3 regions of the Tepidimonas taiwanensis genome follow, and region 3 is predicted to be linked to each of the others. Evidence: predicted binding sites of a transcription regulator. Region 3 holds the regulator's gene; each other region holds the start of a gene.
What was found. Region 3 encodes FNR, which switches genes on or off when oxygen is low (the NO sensors DNR and NnrR bind a similar motif). Its sites were predicted from a motif close to TTGATNNNNATCAA; they were not measured.
Positions count from the first base shown of each region.

Region 1 (6,657 bases), 750 kb from region 3:
GAGCTGCACGACCAGCGCCGCCAGCTCCGGGTCGGCGTCGAAGTGCGCGTGCAGCCACGCCAGCCGGCGCAGGCGCTGCAGCGCGCGCGCATCGAACCCCTCGTCGGGTGTGCCCGCGATCAGTCCGGCACGCACCGCGACCTCGGCCCACTGCGGACCCAGCCCGGCCGCACGACACAAAACGTCCAGTTCGACCACGGTGCCGCCCGTGCCCGCTTCGATGACGGTGTATCCGTTGCCCATGTCATCCCCTCCTTTGCGCTTCGGCCGCCGCCACCTTGCGCGCGTCGAAGTCCGTCAGTTGCGCAGCCATCTGTTCGTACAGCGCGCGGGCGCGCGGATCGTAGGCGCTGGGCAGGATCACGCGCAGCTGCAGCTCCAGGTCACCTGGCTCGCGCGCGGGCAGCCCCTTGCCGCGCACCGTCAGCGTCTGGCCGTTCTGGCTGTGCGCAGGCACGCGCACCTTGAGCGTGCTGCCATCGGGCAGCCTCACCGGCACCACCGCGCCCAATGCCGCCTCCCACGGCGCCACCGGCAACTCCATGATGAGCGTCTTGCCATCGAGCCGGTAGCGCGCATCGGGCCGGATGTGCACCTCCAGATAAAGATCCCCCGGCGGATCGCCCGGCCCGCCCTGGCCGGCCAGGCGGATGAGCTGCCCCTCGCGCACCCCAGCGGGAATGCGCACCTCCAGCGTGCGCGTGCGCAGCGCCAGATGGCCCTGCGCGTCGAGCTCGGGCACCTGTAGGCTGATGGTGTGCGTGCCGCCCTGCCACGCCTGCGCGAGGTCGAGCACGACCTTGGCATGGTGGTCTTCGCCGCGGCGGCCGTGTGCGCCCCCAGCGCCCGCGCCGCCGCGCCGGGCGTGGCGCGCACGCGCCATGTGGCCGAACAGCTCGCTGAAAAAGTCGCTGAACCCCTCGGCGTCCATGCCCTCGGGCGCGCCGTGGAACTCGAATCCCGCGTCCCAGTCCGGCGGCGGCGTGAAGCGCTGCCCCGCCCGGTGCGCCTGCGCGAGGCGGTCGTACGCGGCACGCTTCTCCGCGTCAGAGAGCACCGCGTAGGCCTCGTTGACCTCGCTCATGCGCGTGGCCGCGTCCGGCTCCGTGCTGACGTCCGGATGGTATTTGCGCGCCAGTTTGCGGTACGCCTTCTTGATCTCGTCGGCGCTGGCGTCGCGCGCCACGCCCAGCACCGCGTAGTAATCCTTGAACTCCACCGCTGCTCCTTGTTTGTGTTCGGTGAACAGACGGAAAAATGGTTACCGGCCGCCCGCGTTTCAATGGTCAGGCGGAGGCCGGCGCCGCATCCGCCACGAACACTGTGAGCACGCCGGTGTAGCCGTAAAGCCGGTGGTAGGCGATCTCGCCCGCTGCAAAAAAGCCCACCAGCGGCACGTCGCCCAACGCCTGGCGGATGATGGCCAGCTCCGCGTGCGGCGCGCCGAAATGCGGCCCGCCGCGGCCGTTGCAGCTCACGTACACCGCGCCCGCGATGCGCTGCACAGGGTCGGCGAGGGCCGTGCCGTCTTCACCGGCGAGCTCGTCGCGGATTTCGGCGCAGATGCGCACCAGATCGGCGCGGGCCGCCTCCCGGTGGCGCTCACAGGGGGTCAGCACCGTCCCCGGCGGCACCTCGTCGGCCACGATGAAGGCCCGCCGCCCCGGGTCCAACCCCACCAGATGCCGCACCAGCACGTCATCCCCCAGCCGCAGCGGCACCCGCCCGACGCGGGGGGTGGCACGCGCCGGATCGGCCGTGGCAGGGCGCTGCAAACCCACCAGCGTTTCGCGCAAGCGCGCGACGACCGCCGGCAGGTCCTGCAGCGACAGCCCCAGATCGCCGAGCAGCACATCCAGCGCCGGCATGCCGTCGAGCACCTCCACCCGCTGCCCCGTGGCAGCCGTCACGCGCCGCGCGGGCGCCACCGGGCGCACGCCCTGCGTAACGCGCGACACGATGCCCACGTCCGGGCCGAACGCCACGCCGCTGAAGCCGCCGCGGAACCAGCCACTGGCCGCTTCGCGGCCGTGCCCCCCGATCCCGCCGCGGCTGGAGCGGGCGATCTGCAGCGACCCCGCGCGGCTGGCCACCAGTCCACCGAAGAGGTAGTGCGACAGCGTGCGCTCCGCCAGCTCCTGCACCAGCTCCGTCAGGTCCGGGGTCGCCGGGTCGGCGTGCACGAGCGCCGTCTGGGGCACGAATCCGTCCGTGCCCTGCGTCGCGGCCAGCGGCGCCACACCGCTGAAAACGCGGTAGCGCCCGGGCGCGAGGTCGCACAGCATCACCGCGATGCCGGGTTCGTCGATGAACTCGGTGCCGCTGGCGCAAATGCCCACCGTCACGGCGCCCACCCAGTCGGTGACTTGGGGCAAGGCGTCGGCCAACTGGTCCAGGATCTCGGGGAGTGCGTCGGCGTGGTGGTCCGTCACGTACAGCAGCGCCAGCGGCGTGACCGCTGCGCCCCCGTCGGCCACCGCCCCGCCGGCCTCCGGTGCCTGCGTCGGCGCGCCCGCCCGGCGCTGCGCGCGCAGCTGCGCCAGCACCCGGCGCACTGCCTCCGGCCATTGCGGGTGGGTCGCGTGGGCGCAGACGAAGCGCTTCACCGGCGCGATCTCCGTGCGGCCGCCGGGGCGGGCGCTGACGCGCCCGGTGCGGGTGCCGCCCGGCGTGCCGGCGTCTTGCGCCCGGTGCGCGCCGGTGCCTCGCCCGACGCGGCGGTGGCAGTCGGCGCAGGGGCGGGCGGCACCGGCGCCATCGCCGCCGCGGCCTGTTGCGTCATCTCCTGCAGCGTGCGCTGGGCGATGCCCTGAAACTGCTCGGTCAGCGCCTGCCACCAGCGCATCGGATCCACCGCGGGCGCCGCGGCGTCACCGCCCGACGGGGCTTGCGGCGCCGGGTCGGCGCCAGAGGCCGGCGCCTCCCCCGACACCGCATCGGCCCGGGGCGAGCCGCCTGCCGCCCCCGGTGCCCACGCCTGCGCGACCTCGCCCAAGCTGACGTTGAGCCCCTTGAGCGTCGCCAGCGTCATGCGCTGCACCTCCAGCGCCTGGATCGTGGCCTGCACGGCGCGAGCGTTTTGCTCCAGCCAGAAATGCACCGCGCGCAGGTCGCGGATGCGGCGCTCCAGCTCGTCCGGGTCGAAGACGGGGGCCACCCACTGCGCCATCGCCGGTGCCTGCCCGGCGGGCGCGGCCGCGCCCCCCGCCAACCCCTGAAGGAAGGCAAACCCCGGCACGTAGCGGGCGTAAGGGGCGAAGGCCGCCTGCACGGCGCTGAAATCGGGTGGGGTCATGTGAAATCCGGGCGGGAAGGGTTCGGGGATGACGTTGTCACGGAGACGGTGCGGTAAGCATGCCACAGACGGCGGCCGCGCGCCATGTTCTTAGGCGGGCAACAACCTCGGGCGAACGCGCCCGACACGGCTCCGCGGGGGATCGCGCCAACCCCGCTGCCGCTTGACCCAGGTCAAGGCAAGCCCGAACGCCTGGCCGCGGCGCTTGGCCACGGCGGGCTTTCGCGCCACAATCTGTTCAACGGGGTCGCATCCCCGCCTGATGCGGCAAGCCCCCGCGACGTTCGGCAGACAGGATTACGATGAGCAACGCCCCCATTTCCGACACCTTCGCCCAACAACTGCAGCAGATGCGCGCCGAGCTGATCGCCCAGATCCGGGCGCAACGCGGCGGCAAGGTGGGGCGCGCCGAAGCGGCGCTCGACCCGCACGAGGTGCAAAGCGGCGACTGGGCCCAGGTGGACGGCGAGCGCGACCTGGCGCAGGCGCTGGACGAGCGCGAAACGGCCGCCCTGCGGGCCATCGACGACGCCCTGCAGCGCATCGCCGACGGCCGCTACGGCCTGTGCGTGGACTGCGGCGTCGAGATCCCCACGGCGCGGCTGCACGCGTCGCCGACGACGCTGCGCTGCATCGACTGCCAGACGCGCTACGAGCGCGCCCACCCGACCGCCACGCCCTCGCTGTGAGCGGGGGCCGGCGGCCACGTCACGTCGATCACCCCGAACGGGGTGCTGCCATCCGGCAGCCGCGCCTCGACCTGCACCCTATCGCCCGGCACGAGCCAGGGCGTGCGCGCGGCGCCCAGCGTTCGCCGCTCCGCTGCGCGCCGCGCGGCGATCGTCGCGTAACCGCGCGGCCAGACGGGCGACCCGGACGGGTCGCCCGGGATTTCCGGCGTGGGCAGCGTGCCGCCAGCCACGACGACGCCGGCCGCGATTCCGCGCCCGCGCGCGGCGGCGGCGATGAGCGCGCCGAAGTCGCGCGCCTGCGCCCCGCCGTCGGCGATGCCGAGCTTGCGCCCGTTGATCGACGTGGTCACGCTGGCGTCGAGCCGGCCGCCCGCCCACGCAGCCCCCAGTTCGTCGGGCGTGACGGCACACGGGGCAACGGCGATGCCCCACGGCTGCGCCGGGGCCTCTTTGCCCTCCCCGCCGAGCCACCAGTGGCAGGCCAGCACCAGCAGGCGCACCCCCTCGAGCGCGGCGGCCGCCTCGACATCGGACGCCACATCCCCGCACACCACCCCGACCGTCGCGCCAATGTCGGCGACACCGGCCACCGCCGGCAGCCCGCGCGTCGGCCCCCACAGCGCGTCGCTGCGCCACGGCTGCAAGACACCGCCATCCTCCGCGGGCGCCAGCCACCCCCAAGCGCGGGGCAGCGGCGCGGCGCACTGTCCCGGGTCGAAGGCAAAGGCGTGCCGCGCCTTGCCGTGCTCCAGCGTCAGCGCCAAGTCCTGCAGCTGCGGCGCGACGAAATTCCAGTCGTCCAGCGCCTGCTGCAGGGTGTCGGCGATGCCGGTGGCGTAGTGGGCCAGGGTTCCGTCGCGCGAGACGACGACGAGCTGGCCATCGCGGCTGCCGTCACGGTAGGTGGCGAGCTTCATGGGTGCAAAGGGAAGAAGTCAACGAGGGGGTCTGAGCCACAGCCGCTAGTATCGCGTGCATGGACGGTGAGTTGCCGCAACGCTCGCGCCTGCTGGCTTCCGTCGGGGTCGCCCTGGCGCTGCACGCCGCTGCGCTCGGCTGGCTCTGGGGCGCACGCGACCGCAGTATCGCCCCCGATCGGGCGATCCCCGCCCCTGTCCAGGCCCACCTCGTGACGCCCGCGGCGCGGGCGGTCGCGGTGCCGCCGCCAGGAGTCACCCCCACCCCGCGGGGACGACCGGCGCCCTTGGCCCCCTCGAATCCGTCGGCCCCCTCGCATCCCGCGGACGGCGCGAAGCACCCGGCGACACTCCCCGCCGTGGCGGTCTCGCCGGCGGGCGGCGACGACCCGATGGCGGTGGCGGACCCGCCCCTACCCGTCACCGACGCCCGTGGTACCGCCGATCCCGCCCCCTCGCCCCCCCACGAGGACCGCAGCGAGACGCCATCGGGCGTGGAAGCTGGCAACGACGAGCCCCGCGCCACGCTGGCGCAGGCCATGCCAGCGCCGGACAGCGATGCCAGCGGGCCGACCGCGGAAGCGGCGACGCGTTGGGCCATCACTGGGCCCCTGCGCGTCGCCTACGACGTGCAAGGCGAGGCCAAGGGACTGTCCTACCGCGCCGCAGCGACGCTGACGTGGCATGTCACGGCGGAGGGCTACACGCTCGAAATGGCGCTGCGGGCCTTTCTGGTCGGTGAGCGCGTGCAGCGCAGCACGGGCCTGCTCCGGGCGGACGGGCTCGTGCCCCTGCGCTTCGAGGATCGCGCCCGGCGCGAGCGCGTGCTGCAATTCGACTGGTCCGCGGACGCGCCGCACGGCAGCGCCCGGCGCGACGATGGCACCGTGTACGACGCGATCCCGCGCGGCGCGCAGGACCGGCTCAGCGTGTTCGCGCAGCTGGGTACCGTCGTGGCGCTCGGCGACGCCGGCGCAGGCGCGGGCCGGCGCTGGCGCATCCCCGTGGTGGGGTTGGGCGGGCTCGAGCACTGGTCGTTCGAGGCCGTCGGCAGGGAGCGCATCACACTGCCTGCGGGCGAAACGGACGCGTTGCACGTGCGCCGCCTCGCCAGCGAACGCGCGCTGGACGTGGACCTGTGGTACAGCCCGGCCCTGCCCGGTCTGCCGGTGCGCATCGTGCTGCAACAGCCCAACGGCGACCGGGTGGACCAGCGCCTGCGCGAATGGCCCGCCGTGCCGCCCTCCTGAGCGCCGACTACGCGCGCAGTGTTGGGATGGACGCCCCCTCTTGAAATCCGCCCGCCGGGAACCGATATCAGGGACGAGCGGTCCGTGTCGGGTGCCCCCGTACCCAGCGTCCCGCGACTTGCAGGGACAATCTGTTTCGAGGATAGTGTGGTCATGCACATGCTCTACAACTCCGACAGCTTCGCGGTGGTCCACATCCTGGCCAACGCCCAGGAGGTGGCGAGCGCGGCCGAGGGCGATGCGCCCCGTCCGGTGCTGCCGCGTCACGGCTTCGAAATCGTGGACAAGCGCTCCGGCAAGGAGGTGTACCTGGACGGCTCCTGGGCCGAGCTGTTCCAGCAGCAAATCGAGTCGTGGCAGCGCGACACGCCGACCCAAGAAGAGGTCGAGGACACGCTGGAACGCTACGCCTCGCTCGCGCAGATGCCGCTGGTGGTGCACTGAGCAGGAGCAGTGCGGTGGCCGCGCGCTGGGCGGCCACCCCTGTCGGCCCGGCGTTGGTC
Region 1 covers NZ_CP083911.1:2,664,730-2,671,386, reverse strand. Annotated here, with positions in the region: gene LCC91_RS12615 (hypothetical protein) at 1-243, opposite strand, end outside; gene LCC91_RS12610 (DnaJ C-terminal domain-containing protein) at 245-1,219, opposite strand; gene LCC91_RS12605 (FIST signal transduction protein) at 1,287-2,606, opposite strand; gene LCC91_RS12600 (PhaM family polyhydroxyalkanoate granule multifunctional regulatory protein) at 2,603-3,295, opposite strand; gene LCC91_RS12595 (TraR/DksA family transcriptional regulator) at 3,598-3,984, shown strand; gene LCC91_RS12590 (fumarylacetoacetate hydrolase family protein) at 3,945-4,904, opposite strand; gene LCC91_RS12585 (DUF3108 domain-containing protein) at 5,264-6,154, shown strand; gene LCC91_RS12580 (BTH_I0359 family protein) at 6,308-6,598, shown strand.
Region 1: LCC91_RS12595 (TraR/DksA family transcriptional regulator) is a predicted target of FNR. The motif match lies at 3,459-3,472, and genes of this name have one in related genera.

Region 2 (6,657 bases), 1.4 Mb from region 3:
CCGCCGGGCGGCGCCTGCTGTCGGCGCTGCGTCACGCGGCGCCGCCCGCGCCGCCAGTGTCCCCGGTGCCGTCCAGCGTGATCGAGACGGCGGGCAGCGAGGTGACGCTGCTGCGCTCGCTCGATTACGGCCGGCGCCTGACGCGCGACCGCTACGAGCGGCTGCTGGAGCGCTGGCAGGGCCGCCTCAACGCGCTCAGCCGCGATCCCCGGCTGCGCGACCGCTCGGTCGTGGTGGTGTTCGAGGGCATGGACGCTGCCGGCAAGGGCAGCACGATCCGGCGCCTGACCCCCGCGTGGGACGCGCGCTTCTACCGCGTGGTGCCGGTGGCCGCCCCCAACGAAAACGAGCGCGCCCAGCCGTACCTGTGGCGTTTCTGGCGCTACATCCCGCCGCACGGGCGCGCGGTCATTTTCGACCGCTCGTGGTACGGGCGCGTGCTGGTCGAGCGGGTGGAGGGGTTCTGCTCGCAGGCCGACTGGATGCGCGCCTACGGCGAGATCAACGCCTACGAGGAAGAGCTGACCGAGGCAGGGGTGATCATCGTCAAGTTCTGGCTCGCCATCACGCCACAGGAGCAGCTGCGGCGCTTTCGCGAGCGCGAGACGACGCCGCACAAGCAGTTCAAGATCACGCCGGAAGACTGGCGCAACCGCGAAAAGTGGCCGCAGTACGAACGCGCGGTGCAGGACATGGTGGACCGCACCTCGACGCGTGTGGCGCCGTGGCACCTGATCGCCTCGGACGACAAGCTGTGGTCGCGCGTCGCGGTGCTGCGCACGCTGGCGCGCGAGATCGAGCGCGCCCTGGACACGCCGCGCCGGCCGCGCGATTGAGGGGTCGGCCCTCTTGGGGGGCGGGCGGTGGCGCGCGCTCTGCCCTTCCCAGCCCCGACGTTGCCGTGGGGTGCGGCGCGAGGTCCAGCACGGCCCGGGGAGGGGTGCCGTTGGCCCAGCTCACCGCCCCGTGGCGACGGTGGCCGGTGCCCCGTCATCGGCCGTGAGCGGCGGCAGGCCGTGGCGCGCGCGGGCGCGCTGGCAGGCGTCGCTGCCCGCCTCGAACTCGCGGCACGGCGAGGGTCGCCACTCGTAGATACCGCAGGCGACGCGCTCGCCGACGGTGCCGGTCAGCGCCGCGCAGCGCGGCGGCCAGTGGTCGGTGCCGCGCATGCGCACGGTGGCGCCGGCGACCTCGACCACGAGGCCGTCGGGCACCGTGCCGCCGCTGCCGACGGTTTCATAGATGGAGAAGTCCACGCGGAAATGGGCGCAGCAAGCGCCGCAGCGCTGGCAGACGTTCATACCGGCAGGGGAGGGGAGCGATCAGGCCACGCGACCCAGCAGCAGGTACTCCATCAGGGCTTTTTGCACGTGCATGCGGTTTTCCGCCTCGTCCCAGACGACGGACTGCGGGCCGTCGATGACCTCGGCGGCGACCTCCTCGCCGCGGTGGGCGGGCAGGCAGTGCATGAACAGCGCCTGCGGCTTGGCCACGGCCATCATCGCCGGTGTGACGCACCAGGCGGCGAAGGCTTTTTTGCGCGCCTCGTTTTCCGCCTCGTACCCCATGCTGGTCCAGACGTCGGTCGTGACGAGATCGGCCCCGCGGCAGGCCTCCATCGGGTCGTCGAACACCCGCCAGAAGTCCCCGCGCGGCACCCCGGCGACGGCGGGGTCGACCTCGTAGCCACGCGGCGTGCTGATGTGCACGCGAAAGCCCAGGATCTGCGCCGCCTGCAGCCACGTGTTGGCCATGTTGTTGCCGTCGCCGACCCACGCCACCGTGATGCCGCGCAGCGCCTGCGGGTCGAGCGTACCGTCGGCGCGGCGGCCTCGGTACTCGAGAAAGGTGAACAGGTCCGCCAGGATCTGGCAGGGGTGGAACTCGTTGGTCAGGCCGTTGATGACCGGCACGCGCGAGTGCGCCGCAAAGCGCTCGATCTTGCTCTGCTCGAAGGTGCGGATCATCACCAGGTCCACCATGCGGCTGATGACGCGCGCGGTGTCCTCGATCGGCTCGCTGCGGCCGAGCTGGCTGTCGCCGGTGGTCAGGTGCACGACCGAGCCGCCCATCTGGTACATGCCGGCCTCGAAGCTGACGCGTGTGCGTGTGCTGGCTTTCTCGAAGATCATCGCCAGCGTGCGGTCCGGGTCGGCAAAGGGCTGGTATTTCTCGACCGCCTTGAACTTGCGCTTGATGAAGTCGGCCCGCTCGAACAGGTAGGCGTACTCGTCGGCGGTCAGGTCCTTGAATTGCAGGTAATGTTTCATGCGTCGGTCTCGTTCAGGAAGGCGCGCACTTGCGGCACCAGCTTGGCGACGATCTCGTCGGCCTCGGCGCGCGTCAGGATCAGCGGCGGCACGAGGCGGATGACGCGCTCGGCCGTCACCGACAGCAGCAGCCCGGCTTGCGCGCAGCGGTTGACCAGGACGCCGCACGGGCGGTCCAGCTCGATGCCGATCATCAGGCCCTTGCCGCGCACCTCGCGCACGCCAGGCAGCCCGTGCAGCTCGGCCCACAGCTGCGTGTGCAGGTAGGTGCCGACGGTGGCCGCGTTGTCGAGCAGCCCCTCGTCTTCCATGATGCGGATGGTCTCCAGCCCCGCGCGCATCGCGAGCGGGTTGCCGCCGAAGGTGGTGCCGTGGTTGCCGGGCTGGAAGATCGACGCCGCGCGCGGGCCGGCCACCACCGCCCCCACCGGCACGCCCGAGCCCAGGCCCTTGGCCAGCGGCATCACGTCGGGTTTGACGCCCGCCCACTGGTGCGCGAACCACTTGCCGGTGCGGCCCATGCCGCACTGCACCTCGTCGATCATCAGCAGCCAGTCGTGTTCGTCGCACAGCGCGCGCACGCCGGCGATGTACTCGGGCGACAGGGGATTGACGCCGCCTTCGCCCTGGATGGCTTCGAAGAATACGGCCACCACGTCGGGGTTGCCGACGGTGGCGGCGCGCAGCGCGTCGAGGTCGTTGATCGGCACGCGAATGAACCCCTCGACCAGCGGCTCGAAGCCGGCCTGGACCTTCGGATTTCCGGTGGCCGACAGCGTCGCCAGCGATCGCCCGTGGAAGGCCTTTTCGTAGACGACGATCTGCGGCCGCGCGATGCCCTTGTCGTGACCGAACTTGCGCGCGAGCTTGATCGCCGCCTCGTTGGCCTCTAGTCCGCTGGAGCAGAAAAACACCTTCTCGAGGCCCGAGCGTTCGCACAGCGCGGCGGCCAGCGGTTCGGTCCAGGGGTGGTGGTAGTAGTTGCTGACATGGATCAGCTGCGCGACCTGTTCCTGCAGCGCCTTGACGAGGCGTGGGTGTGCGTGGCCCAGCGTGTTGACGGCGATGCCGGCGAGCGCATCGAGATACTCGCGGCCGTCCGCGTCCCACACGCGGCAGCCCCGACCGTGCGTGAGCATGATCGGCACGCGGCCGTAAGTGGTCATCACGTGGGGCTCGGTCGGCGGGGTGGCGGCATGCATGGTCTAAACGGCCAGGAGGGTGACGGAAAAACGCGATTCTAGGGGCACGGGGTGGCGGGGCGTGCCATTGCAGGTCTTATATAAGATATAATACTCAATGGTACCCGGGCGATCCCCGGGGTGCCCGACCCGTGTTCCGTGGGTGCTCGCCCACTTCTCTATCGTCGCCGTGCCGCCCACCGGTGGCGCGGCCCTACGCGCGATGGTCACGCCCAACGCCCAGCAAGTCTTCATCCAGGGGGTCACGCGCAGTGGCCGCACGTTTCGCCCCAGTGACTGGGCCGAACGCCTGGCGGGCGTGATGAGTCCGTTTCACCCCCAGGCGGTGCAGGGGCCGGGTGGTCATCTGCGCTATTCGCCGTGGGTCATCCCCACCGTCGTCAACGGCGTCAAGTGCGTGGTCGTCGACCGCGCGCTCAAGGACTACGACGAGCGGGCGTGGGATTTCGTGATGGGCTTTGCGCGCGACAACGACCTCGTCGTCACCGAGGCGTGTCTGTTGCCGGACGGGCCGGGCGGCGCTCCGTCCTCGACGGTGCGGGGCTGAGCTGCGCGCGTTTTCGGCGTCGAAACGGGCGTCGCGGCACGCGGGCTTACGCAAAGTCGAGCCGTCGTCGGGGTTCAGGTGTCGCATCGGCTGGTCCGATCCCTGGCCGCCAATACGCGACGGCAACGGCGGATCAGAAGGCTGCAACGAAAAAGCCGCCGGGCTGGCGCACCGGCGGCTCGTGTGGGGTTTGCTGGCAGCGCACCCGTTCCAAGGCGGACGCCGCTCGACGGCGGATCGGGGGCGTCCGGGCGGTGCCTGAAGCGTCAGGCGGCAGCGGCCAGGGCCTTGACCTTGGCCGACAGGCGGCTCTTGTCGCGGGCGGCCTTGTTCTTGTGGAAAATGCCCTTGTCCGCGATCGAATCGACGATCGACTGCATCTGGGCAAAGAGCGCGGTGGCCTGGGCCTTGTCACCGGCGGCGACGGCCTTTTCCACCTTCTTGATGGCGGTGCGGTAGCGCGAACGCAGCGAGCTGTTGTGGGCGTTCAGCTTGGCGTCCTGGCGGGCGCGCTTGCGGCCCGACGCCAGACGCGGCGATTTTTTCGATTTGGTTGCCATGGGTCTGTGTTCCTGTCAACGTTGGGGGATGATGCCAGCAAAGTCGGCCATTATAAACGCCTCGCCGCTTTGCGGGTGGCACAAGAGCGGCACGCGAGCGCCAGCCTTCGCTTGACTTGTGTCAAGCCAGGGTAAGCCGCATCGGGCATACTTGCGGCCGGCGGCTGGGGCCCATCCGGGTGGCCGCCGAGGTTCGAGTCCGTCCGTCGTCTTGTTCTATGTCCGCCAACGAAACCCTCTCGTCCCCCGAGACCGCCCAACCCATCCCGCCCGGGCAGCCCCTGCCGCACCGCAAGGTGATCCGCGGCTGGATCACGCCGCTGGCCGAGCGGCGCACCGCGATCGCGATCGCCCTGTTGGTGCTCGACTGGGCGATCTTTGCCGCCCTGATCGCCGGTACGGTCGTGTTCGAGGCATGGTGGGCCAAGCTGCTGTGCGGGCTGGCCGCGGGCTTCACGATCGGGCGCCTGTTCATCATCGGCCACGACGCCTGCCACCAGAGCTACACGCCGCACCGCGGGCTCAACAAGGTGCTGGGCCGCATTGCGATGATCCCGTCACTGACGCCCTACAGCCTGTGGGAGGTCGGTCACAACGTCGTGCACCATGGGTACACCAACCTCAAGGGGGTGGATTTCGTTTGGGCGCCGCTGACCAAGGCCGAGTTCGATGCGCTCTCGCCCGGCCGCCGGCTGCTCGAGCGCATCTACCGCAGCGGCTGGGGCCCCGCGCTGTACTACTTCATCGAGATGTGGTGGCTGCGCATGTTCTTCCCGCGCAAGACCTACATGGGCACGCGCCGGCCGGAGTTCGTGTGGGATGGCGTGTTCGTCCTCGCGGTCGCGCTGCTGTGGATCGGTGGCATGGTCGCGGCGGCGCTGGCGACCGGCCAATCGGTGTGGCTGCAGGTCGTGATGGGCTTCGTCGTGCCGTTCGTGTTCTGGAACGCGATGATCGGTTTCGTCGTCTACGTGCACCACACGCACCCGGCGGTGCAATGGCACGACGACAAGATCGCCTGGGCCAAGGCGGCACCGTTCGTTTCCACCACCGTGCACCTGGAGTTCCCGTTCAAGATCGGCGCGCTGATGCACCACATCATGGAGCACACCGCGCACCACGTGGACATGAGCGTGCCGCTGTACAAGCTCAAGCAGGCGCAAAAGAAGCTGGAGGAGATGCTGCCCGGCCGCATCATCATCCAGCGCTTCAGCTGGCGCTGGTATTTCGACACGGCGCGCCGCTGCAAGCTGTACGACTTCACACGCCGCTGCTGGACGGACTTCCAGGGCCGGCCGACGAGCGACCCGGCGCCGTCGTACGCCTGAGCGCGCGGCAGTAGCCGAAGGCACCCGGGCACCGGCGCGCGCGTGAGGGCGTCAGGCCGTACGGCACGGCGTCGCAGTCGGCCCGATCAGCGCACGGACACGCACACAGACGGGCGCGAATAGGGCCCGCGGGGCCCTATTCGCTATCGCTGCTGGCGTGCCCGGTGCTGCGGTGCGACAATACGCCCCCAATGGCACAGACTTTTTCCGAATTGAACCTCGCCGAGCCGCTGCTGCGGGCGGTGGCCGAGATGGGGTATACGACGCTCACGCCGATCCAGGCGCAGGCGATTCCGGTGGTGCTGCAGGGCCGCGACGTGATGGGCGCGGCGCAGACGGGCACCGGCAAGACGGCGGCATTCTCACTGCCGCTGCTGCAGCGGCTGTTGCGTCACGCCAACACCTCGACCTCGCCCGCGCGGCACCCGGTGCGGGCGTTGGTGCTGCTGCCGACGCGCGAACTCGCCGATCAGGTCGCGCAGCAGATCAAGCTGTACGCGAAGTACACGCCGCTGCGCAGCGCGGTGGTGTTCGGCGGCATGGACATGAAGCCGCAGGTCGAGGAGCTGCGCAAGGGGGTCGAGGTGCTGGTGGCCACGCCCGGGCGGCTGCTCGACCACATCGAAGCCAAGTCCGCCGTGCTGAATCAGGTCGAGTACGTCGTGCTCGACGAGGCGGACCGCATGCTCGACATCGGCTTTTTGCCGGACCTGCAGCGCATCCTGTCGTACCTGCCGAAGCAGCGCACGA
Region 2 covers NZ_CP083911.1:507,862-514,518, forward strand. Annotated here, with positions in the region: gene pap (polyphosphate:AMP phosphotransferase) at 1-836, shown strand, start outside; gene LCC91_RS02365 (YkgJ family cysteine cluster protein) at 957-1,301, opposite strand; gene argF (ornithine carbamoyltransferase) at 1,323-2,270, opposite strand; gene LCC91_RS02375 (aspartate aminotransferase family protein) at 2,267-3,472, opposite strand; gene LCC91_RS02380 (DUF3579 domain-containing protein) at 3,675-4,019, shown strand; gene rpsT (30S ribosomal protein S20) at 4,286-4,579, opposite strand; gene LCC91_RS02390 (fatty acid desaturase) at 4,798-5,907, shown strand; gene LCC91_RS02395 (DEAD/DEAH box helicase) at 6,099-6,657, shown strand, end outside.
Region 2: LCC91_RS02390 (fatty acid desaturase) is a predicted target of FNR. The motif match lies at 4,691-4,704, and genes of this name have one in related genera.

Region 3 (6,657 bases):
CTGAGTCCGCGTTCGACCGCGTTTGCCTTAAATCAAGCGCCAACGAAACCGGTGGGGGTACGATACTTCCACCGGTTTTTTCTTCTCGTTTGCCGAGGTTGACATGAGCACCGCCAGCAAAGCCACCACCGTACCGTCGGACGACGAGGTCGAGATATCGCTCTACGCCGCGCGCAAGAAGATCTACCCCCGCTCCGTCACCGGGACCTTCGCGCGCTGGCGCTGGGTGTTCGTGTGGCTCACGCAGCTCGTCTTCTACGGGCTGCCGTGGCTGACGTGGAACGACCGCCAGGCGGTGCTGTTCGACCTAGAGGCGCGGCGCTTTTACATCTTCGGGTTGGTGCTGTACCCGCAGGATTTCATCTACCTGACCGGGATTCTCGTGGTGTCGGCGCTGGCGCTGTTCCTGTTCACGGCGATCGCGGGGCGGCTGTGGTGCGGCTACGCCTGTCCGCAGACGGTCTACACCGAGATCTACCTGTGGATGGAAAAGCTCTTCGAGGGCGACCGCTCGGCGCGCATGCGGCTCGACCAGGAGCCGTGGAGCCTGCGCAAGTTCGCCCGCAAAGGGGGCAAGCACGTGGCGTGGATCCTGTTCGGGCTGTGGACGGGTTTCACGTTCGCCGGCTACTTCACGCCGATCCGTGAGCTGGGTGCCGCGTTCATCGCGTGGAACCTGGGGCCGTGGCAGACGTTCTGGATTTTCTTCTACGGTTTTGCGACCTACGGCAATGCGGGCTTCATGCGTGAGCAGGTGTGCAAGTACATGTGCCCGTATGCGCGCTTCCAGAGCGCGATGTTCGACAAGGACACGATGATCGTGACCTACGACGCCGAGCGGGGCGAGCCGCGCGGGGCACGCAAGCGCTCGGCCGATCCGAAGGCGCTGGGGCTTGGGGACTGCATCGACTGCACGCTGTGCGTGCAGGTCTGTCCGACAGGGATCGACATCCGCAACGGTCTGCAGTACGAGTGCATCGGCTGCGGGGCCTGCGCCGACGTCTGTGACGAGGTGATGGAAAAGATGGGCTACCCCAAGGGGCTGGTCAAATACTCGACGCAAAACGGCATGGCCAACCGCTGGACGCGCGCGCAGATGATCCGCCGCGCGTTTCGGCCGCGGGTGCTCGTCTACAGCGCGATTTTGCTGGCCATCGTCACCGCGCTGGGCGTGAGCCTGTGGCTGCGCGTGCCGCTCAAGGTCGATGTGATCCGCGACCGCGGGGCGCTGGCGCGCATGGTCGAGATGGGCCGGATCGAAAACGTCTACCGTGTTCAATTCATGAACGCGTCGGAAGCCGAGCGCGAGCTGCAGGTCACCGTGGACGGTTTGCCGGGGGTGACGATCGCCTCCGAGCCGACGGTGCACCTGCGGCCGACCGAGGTGCGCTCGGTGCCGGTGCGCGTACAGGTGCCGCCGGGGCTGGAGCCGGGTTCGCACCCGATCGTGATGACCTTCCGCTCCGCCGATGGCGCCATCGAGGTGCGCGAAAAGACGACGTTCCTGATTCCGCGATGATGCCGCGTGCGGGTGACCCGGGTTCACCCGCATCCCTGTTTCTCCCTTCCGCCTTTACACTATGACGACGATGACTGCTGTACCCCCCACCCCATCGCCCGCGTCGCGGCCGTGGTACCGTGAGCCGTTCGTGTGGATGGTGATCGGTGGCCCGCTCGTGGTCGTGATCGCGTCGCTGATCACGGTCGCGATCGCGGTGCGCAACGCCGACACGGTGCTGCCGCGCGAGTCCGCGCCGGCGCGGGTGGCGGTGCCCAGCGATGGGTTGTCAGCCGAGGAGCGGCTGGCGGCGGAGAAGGCGCTGCTGCCCGCCAACCAGGGGCGCAACCATGCGGTCTCGCCCACTTTGCCCGAGAAAGACTGACGGCCCGCCGGGGCCGGGAGAGAGGAGACGTGACGATGCTGGCCCAACGGATACTGTGGATCGCCTGGCCCGCTTTTCTGATGGCGGCGCTGATGGAGATGGTGGTGTTCGCGTTCGTGGACCCCGCCGAGCTGCAATGGGCCGGTGAGCGGCTCGGCTGGTCGCGGCAGGCGGTGTACACGGTCACGTTCTTCGTCTTCTGGGCGTTGACCAGCGCGTCCAGCGCGCTGACGACGTTGCTGTCGATGTCGCCGTGGGAAATCAACCGCTGCCCGGTACCGCCCGACCAGCGGCCCGCCGACTGTGCGCGCAACGTCGCGGCGGTCGGCGACGGTGGCACGCCACGCTGTGGCGGCTGCACCTGAGGCGACGGCGCCGCGGCCGCGCCGCGTGGGGCTGACGCGGCCCCGTGAGCCTCACGCGTCCGTGTCGCCGTGGTTGACGATGCGCTGCAGCGCATCGGCGTCGAGGATGCGCACGTAGCGCTGTTTGACCTCGATGATGCCGTCCTCCTGAAAGCGCGAGAAGGTGCGGCTGACGGTCTCCAGCTTCATGCCGAGGTAGCTGCCGATTTCCTCGCGTGTCATGCGCAGCACCATCTCCGTCTTGGAGAACCCACGCGCGTGCAGGCGCTGCACCAGGTTGAGCAGGAAAGCCGCGAGACGCTCCTCGGCACGCATGCTGCCCAGCAGCAGCATCACGCCCTGGTCGCGCACGATCTCACGGCTCATGATGCGATGCAGGTGATGCTGCAGCGTGCTGAACTCGCGCGAGAGCTGTTCCAGCTTGTCGAACGGCAGCACGCACACCTCGGCGTCTTCCAACGCCACCGCGGAGCAGGAGTGCTTGTCCTGCACGATGCCATCGAGCCCCAGGATTTCGCCGGCCATCTGGAAGCCCGTGACCTGGTCGCGGCCGTCGACGGTGGTGATGCAGGTCTTGAAAAAACCGGAGCGCACCGCGTACAGCGAGGTGAACGGATCCCCCGCGGAAAACAGCGTGCCGCCGCGCCGCACCCGGCGGCGAAACGGGATGAGCTGCTCGAGCTGGGCCAGCTCCTCCGCACCGAGACCCACGGGAATGCAAAGCTCGCGCAGATTGCAGCTCGAACAGGCGACTTTGATGCTGTGCAGGTCCATCGGGGTGTGATCGCAGAGAAAGAGGGGGCCGCGGCCCAGTGGACCCGACCGGTTCGGGGGGCTCAAAATACGGTGTTTTCAATGATGATAACAACCCGGGGCCGCGGCACGCCGCCCGTCGGGGCCGAATGCCCCGTCGCCGGGTGGGGGCGTCGCATGTGCAGGGCGTTTGACCCACGTCAACGAGCCGGATGCCGTCCTGCGGCACAGTCCACCCTCACTGGAGTCTCTGTCCGTGAAACACGTCATCGATGAAGCCCTGCTGCGCCGGTTCGACATCCCCGGACCGCGCTACACGTCCTATCCGACGGCGGATCGGTTCGTCGAGGCGTTCACCGAGCGCGACTACATCCAGGCGCTCGAACAGCGCCGCGCGGGGTCGATGGCGCTGCCGCTGTCGGTGTACGTGCACATCCCGTTTTGTGAGTCGCTGTGCTACTACTGCGCGTGCAACAAGGTGGTGACCAAGCACCACAGCCGCGCGGCGGAGTATCTGCGCTACCTCACGCGCGAGCTGGAGCTACAGACCGGGTACGTCGGGCGAGGACACCGCGTCAGCCAGTTGCACCTGGGCGGCGGAACGCCGACGTTTCTCAGCGACGACGAGCTGGCCGACCTGATGGCGATGATCCGGCGCCACTTCGAGCTCGTGCCCGGGGGCGAATACTCGATCGAGGTCGATCCGCGCACGGTGACCGCCGAACGTTTGGCCCACTTGCAAAGGCTCGGCTTCAACCGCCTGAGCTTCGGGGTGCAGGATTTCGATCCCACCGTGCAAAAGACCGTGCACCGGGTGCAGCCGGCCGCGCAGGTGTTCGCGCTGGTGGCCGCGGCGCGCGAGCTGGGGTTCGAGTCGATCAACGTCGACCTCATTTACGGCCTGCCGCAGCAGACGCCGGAGTCGTTTCGCCACACGCTGGAGCAGGTCGAGCGCCTGCGCCCGGACCGCATCGCGGTCTATGCCTACGCGCACCTGCCGGCGCGCTTCAAGGCGCAGCGGCGCATCATCGCGGCGGAGCTGCCCAGCCCGGCCGATAAGCTCGCGATGCTGTCGCTGGCATTGGACCACCTGAGCGCGGCAGGGTACGTCTACATCGGGATGGATCACTTTGCGCTGCCCAACGATGCCTTGGCGGTGGCCAAGCGGCAGGGGCGGCTGCACCGCAATTTCCAGGGTTACAGCACGCAGCCGGACTGCGACCTGATCGCGCTCGGGGTGTCGGCGATCGGCCGCATCGGCGCCACCTACAGCCAGAACGCCAAGACGCTGGAGGAGTATTACGACGCGCTCAATCAGGGGCGGTTACCGATCGTGCGTGGGCTGGCGCTGACACGCGACGACCTGCTGCGCCGCAGCGTGATCATGGCGATCATGTGCCAGGGGCTGGTGGACTTCGAGTCGATCAACCTCGCCCACCTGATCGATTTCCGCAGCTATTTCGCGCGCGAGCTGGAGGAGCTGCGCGCGCTGCAGGCGGTGGGGCTGGTGCGCATCGACGATACGCACCTGGAGGTCACCCCGACGGGCTGGTACCTGGTGCGGGCGATCGCGATGGTGTTCGACCGCTACCTGCAGGTCGACCAGGACCGGGCGCGGTTTTCCAAGATCATCTGAACGGCCGCTCGCCCGCGGGGCGCGGGCGCCGTGTCGCTGGTAGGATGCGCGCATGTTGGCGTCGATGACGGTTTCGGCCCTGCTGATGGGGCTGGTCGGGGGGCCGCACTGCGTGGCGATGTGCGGGGCGGCCTGCGCGGGCATCGCCCGCGCGGCGGCGCCGCGCACGCGCCAGGCGCTGTGGACGTGGCAATTCAGCCGGCTGGCGGGCTATGCGCTGCTCGGGGCGCTGGCCGGGGGCACGGTGCAGGGGATGGGCTGGCTCGGGCAGCAGACCGCCGTGCTGCGGCCCGTGTGGACGATGATGCACGTGGCCGCCCTGCTGCTCGGGCTGGCGCTGGTGTGGCAGGCGCGCCAGCCGGCGTTTCTGGACGGCTGGGCGCAGGCCGTGTGGCGGCGGGCCCGCCCGGTGATGGCGCGGCTGGGCGCGCGGGCGCCAGTGGCGCTCGGACTCGGGTGGGCGCTGATGCCGTGCGGGCTGCTGTATTCGGCGCTGCTGGTGGCGTCGCTGTCGGCGTCGGCGCTGGACGGCGCCGTGATCATGGCGGCGTTTGCCGCCGGGACGATGGTGTCGCTGGCCGCGGGGCCGTGGTTGCTGCTGCGCCTGGCCGAAATGCGCTCGGGCGGCTGGGGGATTCGCCTCGCCGGCCTCGCGCTGGCGGCGACGTCCGGCTGGGCGCTGTGGATGGGGATCACCCAGCCGACGGGTCTGTGGTGCGCGTGACCGTGCGCCCCGGCAGGGTGGCGACGACGAGGCCGAGCAGCGCCAGCGCAAAGGCGATCCACTGCAGCGGGGTGAGCCGCTCGCCCATGAAGAGCACGCCGATGGCCGCGGCGCTGACGGGCAGCATCACCGTGAAGACCCCGGCGCGCGCGGCCGGCACGTGGCGCAGCCCCGTCATCCAAAGCCACACGGTCCACACGCTGGCCGCGAGTCCGTAAAACACCAGCAACCCCCACAGCGGCGCGCGCATCGTGCTCCAGTCGAACCCGACCGCGGCCCACAGTCCCAGCGGTGTCATCAGCGCCAGGCCCCACAGGTTGATGAGCGCGGCAATGCGCTGTGGTCCGACCCGGCCGGTCAGGCGCTTGCCGATGACGACATAGGCGGCTTCGCACACGACGGCGGCGAAGACGAGCGCGTTGCCCCATACGGCCAGCGGCAGCCCCAGCCATTGCCCGCCGGGCGCCGCGGCCCCACCGCCCGTGGCCTTGTCGAGCGAAAACAGCCCGATGCCGAGCGCCGCCAGTGCGATGGCGACGAGCGACCTGCCATCCAGCCGCTCGCGCAGGAAAAGCGCCGAGAGCAGCGCGACGACGGCGGGGATCGCCGCCATGATGACGCCCGCGGCGCTGGCGGTGGTCAGGCGCACGCCGTACAGCATGCACAGCGAGAAAAGAAAGTTGCCCAGCAGCGCCTGCAGAAACAACAGAGCGTTCGTGCGCCGGTCCAGCGGCGGCTCACCCGGCGGCCGGCGCGTCCAGTGCAGCATCGCCCCCGCGCCGATCAGGTAGCGCAGCCACGCCAGCAAAAAGACGGGCATGACGGCTACCAGCGGCTTGGAGAGCGCGACATAGCTGCCCACCAGCGCCATGCTGGCCGCCAGCGCCGCGTAGGCGCGCCAGGGCGTGTGGCGCGCGGCGGTCATCGGGGCGGCGGGGTGAGGATGGTCGGGCGCGCTTCGGGCAGGGTGTGCGGGTGGTCGCGGCTGTAGTGCAGGCCGCGGCTTTCCTTGCGCTGCTGCGCCGAGCGCACGATCAGGTCCGCCACCAGCACCAGGTTGCGCAGCTCCAGCAGGTCGCGGCTGACGTGGAAGCGCGAGTAGAACTCGTGGATTTCCGCCTGCAGCAGCGCGATGCGGTGCGCGGCGCGCTCCAGCCGCTTGTCGGTGCGCACGATGCCCACATAGTCCCACATGAAGCGGCGCAGCTCGTCCCAGTTGTGGCTGATGACGACCTGCTCGTCGGCGTCGATGACGCGGCTGGCGTCCCACGGCCGCACCGGGGGTGGGGCCTGTCG
Region 3 covers NZ_CP083911.1:1,911,270-1,917,926, reverse strand. Annotated here, with positions in the region: gene ccoP (cytochrome-c oxidase, cbb3-type subunit III) at 1-4, shown strand, start outside; gene ccoG (cytochrome c oxidase accessory protein CcoG) at 104-1,519, shown strand; gene LCC91_RS09045 (hypothetical protein) at 1,590-1,883, shown strand; gene LCC91_RS09040 (hypothetical protein) at 1,919-2,248, shown strand; gene fnr (fumarate/nitrate reduction transcriptional regulator Fnr) at 2,300-3,022, opposite strand; gene hemN (oxygen-independent coproporphyrinogen III oxidase) at 3,252-4,637, shown strand; gene LCC91_RS09025 (sulfite exporter TauE/SafE family protein) at 4,690-5,361, shown strand; gene LCC91_RS09020 (DMT family transporter) at 5,330-6,286, opposite strand; gene nadB (L-aspartate oxidase) at 6,283-6,657, opposite strand, start outside.